Regions from separate parts of the Bradyrhizobium sp. HKCCYLS3013 genome, predicted to be linked through region 1. Evidence: riboswitches for the same ligand, from Rfam matches in the RefSeq annotation. Region 1 holds a riboswitch; the other holds the start of a gene.
The links. Region 1 has a riboswitch for cobalamin ahead of ACQR1F_RS28835 (HupE/UreJ family protein). Riboswitches for the same ligand answer to the same signal wherever they lie in the genome.
Positions count from the first base shown of each region.

Region 2: another riboswitch for cobalamin. It lies ahead of ACQR1F_RS02255 (TonB-dependent receptor domain-containing protein); the one in region 1 lies ahead of ACQR1F_RS28835 (HupE/UreJ family protein).

Region 1 is NZ_JBNPTK010000022.1:42,229-46,636, forward strand. Features, by position in the region: gene cobN (cobaltochelatase subunit CobN) at 1-780, opposite strand, end outside; gene cobW (cobalamin biosynthesis protein CobW) at 790-1,827, opposite strand; gene ACQR1F_RS28830 (DUF1636 domain-containing protein) at 1,848-2,243, opposite strand; gene ACQR1F_RS28835 (HupE/UreJ family protein) at 2,247-2,879, opposite strand; cobalamin riboswitch at 2,999-3,191, opposite strand; gene cobU (bifunctional adenosylcobinamide kinase/adenosylcobinamide-phosphate guanylyltransferase) at 3,226-3,762, shown strand; gene cobO (cob(I)yrinic acid a,c-diamide adenosyltransferase) at 3,779-4,387, shown strand; gene ACQR1F_RS28850 (cobyric acid synthase) at 4,392-4,408, shown strand, end outside.
Region 2 is NZ_JBNPTK010000001.1:495,291-499,698, forward strand. Features, by position in the region: gene ACQR1F_RS02255 (TonB-dependent receptor domain-containing protein) at 1-1,848, opposite strand, end outside; cobalamin riboswitch at 1,960-2,177, opposite strand; gene ACQR1F_RS02260 (DUF2336 domain-containing protein) at 2,386-3,498, opposite strand; gene ACQR1F_RS02265 (SDR family oxidoreductase) at 4,041-4,408, shown strand, end outside.

The DNA.
Region 1 (4,408 bases):
GACCGCAGGACGCCGGTGCCGGACCAGTCGCGCCAGCGCATCGCCGATGCTGGGATCCTTCAGGCTGGTCACCGCGACCGCGACCGCCGCCAGCCCTTCGGCTTCGATCGAACGCATCAATTCCGCAATCCCGGCCGTATCGGCGGCAAGCAGGCTCGCACGGTAGAACACGATCAGCGCGCTCGGCCGTGCATCATCGTGGCTGCAGAGGTCATCGATGCCGACCGCGCCGCGGTCGCGCGCGAAGCCGACGATGGAGCCGAGCGCGAGCGGCTCGCCAAACGGCGCGTCACCGCCAAGCAGGCTCGCGAGATAATGCAGCGCCTCGCGCGCATTGCCGACGCCGCCCTCGTGCAGATAGCCATAGAGCCGCGACGTCGCGTCGTGCGGCAAGGTCGAGAGCGCATCGAGCCGGTCGTCGGCGCGATCGTCGCCCGGCAGTGCCGCGAACAGGATGTTGCGGCTGCGGCACACCGACGCGATGCGCTCCAGCCCGTAGCGCCAATAGTCGAGCCCACCGAGACAACGCACGACGACGGCGCGCGCCCCGAGCACGACGCGGTCGACATAGAGATCGACCGACATCGGATGCTTCAGCCGCTTCAGGCTGGCGAGGCGCAGGCTGGGCAGCTCGGTCGACGTCGCGGTCCAGGCTTCGGCCAACGCCGACAGGTCGGTGTCCGAGAACGACAGCACGACGATCTCGGCCGGCGACTGCGCAAGATCCACGGCCTGTTCGAGGTCGTCGAGATCCCCGCCCGTTGTCGCCAGCAGGTGCATCGGTGACGCCTACCCTGTGATCAGGCTCTGGATGGCGGCGGCATCGAGGCCGCGCTCGCCGATGATCACCAACCGCCCCTGCCGCGATTCGCCCGAGCGCCACGGGCGCTCGAACTGATGCTGGATGCGGCTGCCCACGGCCTGCACCAGGAGGCGCAGCGGCTTGCCGGCAACTTCCACGAACCCTTTCACCCGCAAGACATCATGCGCATCGACGGCGGCCGCGATCCGGTCGACGAGCGCATCGGGCGAGGCCTGCGCCGGGACGTCGAGCACGAAGCTCTCAAAATCGTCGTGATCATGCTCGGCCTCGTTGTCGTGATGCGACGGCCGGGCGGCGAGATCGTCCTCCGCTGCGGCGCCGAGCCCGAGCAGCACCGACGCCGACAGCCTGCCATGCTCGGTCGCGATCACCTTGACCGCGCGCTGCACCTTGGCGGCGATCTCGGCGGCGACATCCTTGCGCTGCCCCTCGCTCATCAGATCGCTCTTGTTCATCACGACGAGATCGGCGCACAGCAACTGGTCCTCGTAGACCTCCTCCAGCGGGTTGTCGTGATCGAGCGAGGCATCGGTGGCGCGCTGCGCCGCGAGCGCTTCCGGATCGTCGGCGAAGCGGCCCGCAACCACCGCCGGGCCGTCGACGACCGCCACGACGCCGTCGACCGTGACACGCGTCGCGATCTCGGGCCAGTTGAAGGCCTGCACCAGCGGCTTCGGCAGCGCCAGCCCCGAGGTCTCGATCACGATATGCTCCGGCGGCTCCTTCTGATCCAGCAGGCTCCTGAGCGCGGGCACGAAATCGTCGGCGACGGTGCAGCACAGACAGCCGTTCGACAGCTCGACGATGCGATCCTCCGGACAGTCCGGCACGCCGCAGCCCTTCAGGATGTCGCCGTCGATGCCGACGTCGCCGAACTCGTTGACGATGATGGCGAGCCGGCGGCCGTTCGCGGTCTCGATCAGATTGCGCACCAGCGTCGTCTTGCCGGCGCCGAGAAAACCGGTGACGATGGTGCAAGGCGTCTTGGCGAACGACTTCGTCATGGCGATGCGATCTCTCGGTTTCAGCGTGGCGCCGACAGCGCAGGCACGCGCGCGACGGTGTTCTTGCGGATGTATTCCGGGCGCTCGCGCCAGGCCGGCAGGCCCGCATCATGGCGCTGATGCAGCTGCGCGAATGCCAGCACATCCCGCGCATGCAGATCCGGATCGAGCGCGCCGAGCACATAGGTCCATTTGCCCGGCGCTGTCACCGCAACCGTGCACGCACGATTGCAGTTCGACAGGCACTCGACACCGACAACGGTGACGCCGGCGCGCTGCGCGGCCGGCACCGTCTCGATGGCTGCGAGCAAACGGGCACCGGCCCGCGGCTCGTCCGGCGGCGCAGCTTCAGGCGCCTGCGTGCGGCAGGTGACGCAGACGAACAGCGTCGTCTCTCCAGTCTCCGATGCGATCATCAATCAGCCGATCACGCCGGCGGCCGTTGCGGCGGCAACGCCGCCCACCAGCACGATGGCAGCGCCCGCGAGCCGCAGCGCCAGCGGCGCAGCCGCCTTGGCCTTCGCCGACAGCAGCCTGGTGCCGAGGAACGCACCGGCCGCGATGACGGTCTGGATCACGAGCAGCCCGGCGAGATAGGCTCCAAGCGGAGAGTTCTCGGCGCCGACGATCGATTCACCCAGCGCATATCCGTGGACGAGGCCGGTCACGGCGAACAGGCCGGCAACCGGCAACACGCCGAAACGCCCACGCATCACCACCACCAGCCCAACCACGGCGGTGGTCAGGCCGACCAGCAGCTCGGCAGCGGGGATGTTGGCCTTGGCCACATGCAGGCCGACGCCCGCGATCATCGCGGTGGTGAAGGCGAGCACCGGCGCGAAGCCGCGGCCCAGAAGAGCTGCAACGATGCCTGCGCCCACGATCGCCGCCAGATGGTCGATTCCGATGATGGGATGGCCGAGGCCGGACAGCATCCCCTGCGCAAACGTCTGCGGCAGCTTGCCGCCCATCATGTGATGCGCGAAGGCGGGATCGGCGGCGAGCAGCAACAGGCTCGCGGCTGCAAAGGTCGTGGTACGGGTCAACTTCATGGCCGTCTCCGTCGCTTGCCGGCTCCCCAGAGGACCGGACGATGCGCTGCATCCGACGGCATCCCGCCCATCCCGGCGGGATCAGAACCAGCATCGCGACTCCCCGCGCGACGGGTCGGCCAACAGCAATGTCGACGGCAGGTCTCCTGGCTCTCGGGTCGCTGCATCAGGCCACCTTCCCGGTTTCCCAGTGGTGTCTTGGCCTCACACTCGCCGATTACAGTTGCGGGGGCAGCCACGGCCTTGGGTCAAGAACCCGCACCGTGTTCCCTAAATCTCTCCTTTCGGAGAACCGTCATCTGTTAGATACGGGTCGCGCCAAAGCCCGTCAATCGGAATCGTCCCCATGGCCCCTGCCCCGCCGCACCCCGTCCTGCCGCGCCTGACGCTGGTGCTCGGCGGCGCGCGCTCGGGCAAGAGCCGCCATGCCGAGGCGCTCGTCACCGCCCTTCCGCCGCCCTGGACCTATGTTGCGACGGCGCAGGCGTTCGACGCCGAAATGACCGACCGGATCGCCCAGCACAAGGCGCGCCGCATTGAGGGATGGCAGACGCTGGAAACGACACATGATCTCGCCGGCCTCATCCGGGCACATGGAGATTCGGGCACGCCGATGCTGATCGATTGCCTGACGCTCTGGCTCAGCAATGTGATGCTCGCCGACATGGACGTACCGGCCAGATGTGCCGAGCTGATCGATGCGCTCAGGAGCGCGAATGGCCCCATCGTGGCCGTGTCCAACGAAGTCGGGCTGGGCATCGTGCCGGACAATGCGCTGGCGCGCGCCTTTCGCGACGCCCAGGGTCGACTGAACCAGGACGTCGCGGCCGTGGCCGATCGCGTGATCCTGATGGCGGCAGGACTGCCGCTGACTTTGAAGTGACAAGGAGAACATGCCCGTGACCGAAAGCGCCGACGATTCCCGCCACAAGGCGAAGATGGAGAACCGCAAGGCGGTGCAGGATGCCGAGGTCGCCTCCAAGACCGTGGAGAAGGGCCTGCTCATCGTTCACACCGGCAAGGGCAAGGGCAAATCGACGGCGGCGTGGGGCCTGATGCTGCGCGCGATCGGCCGCGGCTTTCGCATTGGCGTCGTGCAATTCGGCAAGGGCGCGTGGGAGACCGGCGAGCGCAAGGCCATCGAGACGTTCGGCGACCAGGTGTCGTGGCACACGCTCGGCGAAGGTTTTACGTGGGAAACCCAGGATCGCGCGCGCGACGTCGCCGCGGCCGAGCGCGCCTGGGCCAAGGCAAAGGAGCTGATGGCGGATCCGTCGATCCGGCTGCTCGTTCTCGATGAGCTCAACATCGCGCTGCGCTACGATCATCTTGATATCGCCGACGTCGTCGCCACGCTCGCAGGGCGCCGTCCCGATCTGCACGTCGTCGTCACCGGCCGCAACGCCAAGCCGGAGCTGATCGAGGCCGCCGATCTCGTCACCGAGATGAACCTCGTGAAGCATCATTTCGCGGCCGGCGTGAAGGCGCAGGAAGGCATCGAGTACTAGGCTCATGAGCGCGCGCGCCAT
Region 2 (4,408 bases), on a different contig from region 1:
GAGCCAGTCGCCGACCCGCAGCACGGTGGCCGACAGGCTGAGCGCATCGACCGGCAGCCAGATCGCGGTTGCGCTCCATTTCTCCTTCGGCCGTCGCAATAGCTGCTGACCGGTGGCCGCATCGACCGCGCGGGTGAAGGTATAGTCCGCGCGCAGCGAGATCCGATCGGTCAATTTCGCCGCCACAAAACTCTCGGTGCCTTCGGTGGTCGCGAGGCCGACATTGGCATAGGAGGTGAAGGTCGCGTTGAAATTGATCAGGTTGGTGATGCTGTTGTGGAAGTAGGTCGCGCCGAAGCGGATGCGATCCGAAAACAGCGGCTGTTCGAAGCCGGCGTCGTAGCCGGTGCTCTGCTCCGGCTTCAGGTTGGGATTGGCGAAGAAGTTGAAGGCCGGAAAATCCTGGTGCAGCTGGCTCAGGGTCGGCGCCTTGAAGCCGGTGCCGTAGCTCGCCTTCAGCTTGGTCTCGGTGAGCGGCAGGATCACCGCCGGCGCGATGCGGTAGGTGCCATGGCCGCCGAACTGGTCGTTGACGTCGTTGCGCAGGCTCGCCACCACGAACCAGCGCTTGGCGAGCTCCGTCTGCAGCTCGACGAAGCCGGCCTTGTTGCCGTTCTCGGCGGAAAGATCGGTTGTTTTCAGCCGCTCGGTCTGCTGCTCCAGCCCGACGACGAGATTGTTGTGCGGCGCCAGTTCGGTCACCGCGTGCCAGTCATATTTGATGCGCTCCCCCGTGGCGACCGCGGCCACGGGATTGCCGGCCGTCAGATCGGACGACCAGTTGTTCACGTAGTTGACGCCGAAGTAGTTCCTGATGCGGCCCCCGAGCAGCGACCACACGGCTTCCTGGCGCGTTGCCAGCTGGTGGACGGTGTGTTTGCTCCTGATCGCATCGGGAACGCTGGGAAAGCCGCTGTCGCCGGTGAACAGCAGGGTGGCGTCGGTGTAGCGGACAACCGAATTCAGTGTCCAGGCCTCGTTGAGATCGACGCCGAGCTTGGACGAGGCGGTCACGTTGTCGTAGGCGTTGCCGATCGCCTTCTGCCCGGCCGGGAGCAGTTGCCATGGCGTCACCGGCACGTCGCCGGCGTGCAGATGCGCGACGTTGACCGCGTAGTTGACATTGTTTTGTGAGCCGCTGACGCCGGCCGACTGGTTGAAGGTCTTGAACGAGCCGGTCTCGACCGAGGCGGTCGCCCGCGCCGGGCCGTCGCCCTTGCGCGTGATCACCGAGATCACGCCGCCGATCGCATCGGAGCCGTACAGCCCGCTCTGCGGCCCGCGCAGCACCTCGAGCTGCTGGATGTCGGCGGCGAGCAGATGCGCGAAATCGAACGCACCGTTGCTGTTGGTGACGTCGCCGACGTCGATGCCGTCGATGATGAGCTTGGTGTGGTTGGCATTGGTGCCGCGCATGAAGACGTTGGTCTGGCCGCCCGGGCCGCCGGCCTGCACGACGTTCAATCCGGGGACGGTGCTCAGGATGTCCGGCACCGTGCGGGCCTGCTGCGCGGCGATGTCCTTGTCGGTCACCACCGTGATCGCATTCGCGACGTTGGCGACCGGCGTCACGATGCCGGCCGGGCTGACCGCGACGGGCGGGCTGGCCGGCGATTCCGGCTTTGCCGCCGGCATCTGTTGATGCGCGGCGTTGCCGGCTCTGCGGGGGATGGCCGGTTTCGGAGCGATCGGCCGGTGCGGCGGGTCGACCTCGACCGGCGGCAGCAGATCGGGCGAGGCGGATTGCTGCGCCGTTGCGGGGGAGGGACCGAGCAGCGCGAACGACGAGAGGAGGTAGAACGACGACAGAAGGGCGCGACGGCGCCTGGCATGGGGAACGGGAGACACGAGTGACCTCGGCATGACGTCAGTGGCACGTCACCGCGAACGAGGTCTCATGCACGCCTTTGCAGGCCTGCCTGAAAACGATGCCAATAACGCCCCGACCGGCATCCTCGCGTGTGACCACGGCTGACGGCAGGTCTCCTGGCTCGCGGGTCGTCACCTCCACGTCGCCTTCCCGGGACCGAGATTTCCCAGTGGCCTCTGACGCGAGATTCGCCGCTTACAGTTGCGGGGGCAGCTGCGGCCTTCGGTCACGTCCCTTGCGAGACGTCTCCGGCACCGCATTCCCTATTGAGCCCCGGTCGAGGGGCACCGTCGCCGTCACCGTAGGAGTGCGGGCGCACCAAAGTCAATCCGGCGCCCGGTGATCTCCTGGCGATAACGCGCTGGCGTGGATTGCGTGTGGCGAACTCTCTCGGCTGCCGCGTTCGGCATGAGATACCCGGCACCCGCGACGCCCCACAGCTGTCGTTCGCAGGGACGACAGCGGGGTGTGAGGCGCGAATCAATTCCGGCGCGGATCGCTTTTGCGAGCGCCGCTTACTTCTCGACCTTGTTGTGCACCATCCAGAACCGCAGGGTGCGCTGGGCGGTGTCGAGGGACAGGCGGGAATAGTCGCGTTCCGCGAGCTTCAGCGTGTCGCTGTCGATGGCGTGCTTGATCGGCCGGTGGGTCAGGATCTTCGCCACCACCGACCAGGCCAGCCCGGCGGCACGGCAGGGGATCAGCACGATGTCGGTGCGCGGGCCCTCCAGCACCTTGGCCATCATCTCGGTCGGGACGTTGTTGAGCAGGCCGAGCGCGGCTGACACCTCGCTGAAGCGGCGAGTCTCGGCGAAGAAGGCGATGGCGGCATCGTTGAGCTCGTTCAGCCCCTTCATGCGCTTGACGGCCTCTTCGGCCAGCGTGAAGTCGCGCCCGATCAGGCCGCCGTCGCTGCGCGCAACGTCGGCGATCGCCTTGAGGATTTTCTTGATCTCCTGCTGCAACGCCGGCGGCGCCGAGGCCATCAACTTGGCGCGCACGGCTTCGGTTGCGCGGCGCAGGAGGTCGCGCAGATGCTTGGTAGGCAGGTCGATGCGCAGCCCGATGATCTCGGACAATTCGTCGTCGTCCTCGGCATGCGCCATCATCCCGGAATAGCCGGTCTCGGAGAAGCGCGCGGTCTGGTTGTTGGCAAGCTTGCGGATGACCCGGCGCTCGCCGCGGTCGACGATGATGTCGGTCACCGCCTCGGTCAGATGCGGGCGGCTGGAGATCGCCATCAGGTGATCCTGGCCCTTGGTCGCCGCGACCTCCACCAGCGTATGCTCGGTGAGCCGGCTCGAGTGCATCAGCACGTTCTCGGCCACCGAGATTTCGTCGTCGCGGGCGAGCTGCTGGATCAATTCGACGGGCGCATAGTCGACCGGCGCGAGATGCTTGCTGAGCTCGGCCCGCGCGCGGGTCTCGACCCGCGAGACCAGCATGCACAGCACGTTGTCGAACACCTTGATCTGGTCCTCGCTGAGGCGTTCGCCGTCATGCAGGAACAGGTTGGTGACCTGGCGCAGCGTGTTGACGCGCTTCGCCGAGGAGCCGCTGCGGACGGCCTCTTCGAGTTCGGTGATGATGGAGTTTTCTGAAAGCGGAAGCTGTTCTGGCTGTGACACGATCGCGCTCGTTGGTCCGGATTGCCGGAGCGACAGCAACGCGTGTGGGATCCGCTGCAAGGCTTTCGGCCGGGGCAGTTTTCGGCACGGGCGATAACAATGCGTTAGGGGCGGAGGGCGTAGTACTCCGGGGAAACACGGATACGGAAAATTAAGACGATACGCATAGAGGGGAAGACGGGTCGGAGCCCGGCCTTTCGGAGATTCGCCGGACAATCGATGGAATGAGGTGCGATCACCTCCTTGCAGACCCGGCGAAGACAGGCGAGCGAGGCGGAAAGGTTAACGATCTCATAAGGTCACAAACCTTCCTTCATCCAGTTTGGTCGCTGCCCTCGATCTCACGTCAGCTCTCATCCTCTCAAGCATTGAAACTTAAATCCCATTCTTGCCGCGGCCGTTTTGCCGACGCGCCGTGCGTTGCGTGCCGTATTCCGTTGTTCCGGGGCAGGCTCGGCGGGTGATGACCTCACGCGAAAAATCAGCGCCAGCATCTTGCCGCATCCCGTGCGATAATCGCCGCGCAAATCGTTGAGGTCCCCATGAAATCCGTCGTCATCACCGGCGCATCCACCGGCATCGGGTTCGCCTGTTCGAAGCACCTGCTCGCGCGCGGCTTTCGCGTGTTCGGCAGCGTTCGCAAGCAGGCCGATGCAGACCGTCTGCGCAGCGAGCTCGGCGCCAACTTCACGCCGCTGCTGTTCGACGTGACCGACGAGGCGGCGGTGAAGGCGGCCGCGCAGGAGGTGCGGGCGGCTCTCGCCGGCGAGGCGCTCGCCGGCCTGGTCAACAATGCCGGCATCGCCGTCGCGGGGCCGGTGACGGAGCTGCCGATCGCGCAGTTCCGCCATCAGATGGAGGTCAACGTCATCGGCCCGGTGATCGCGACCCAGGCGTTCGCGCCGCTGCT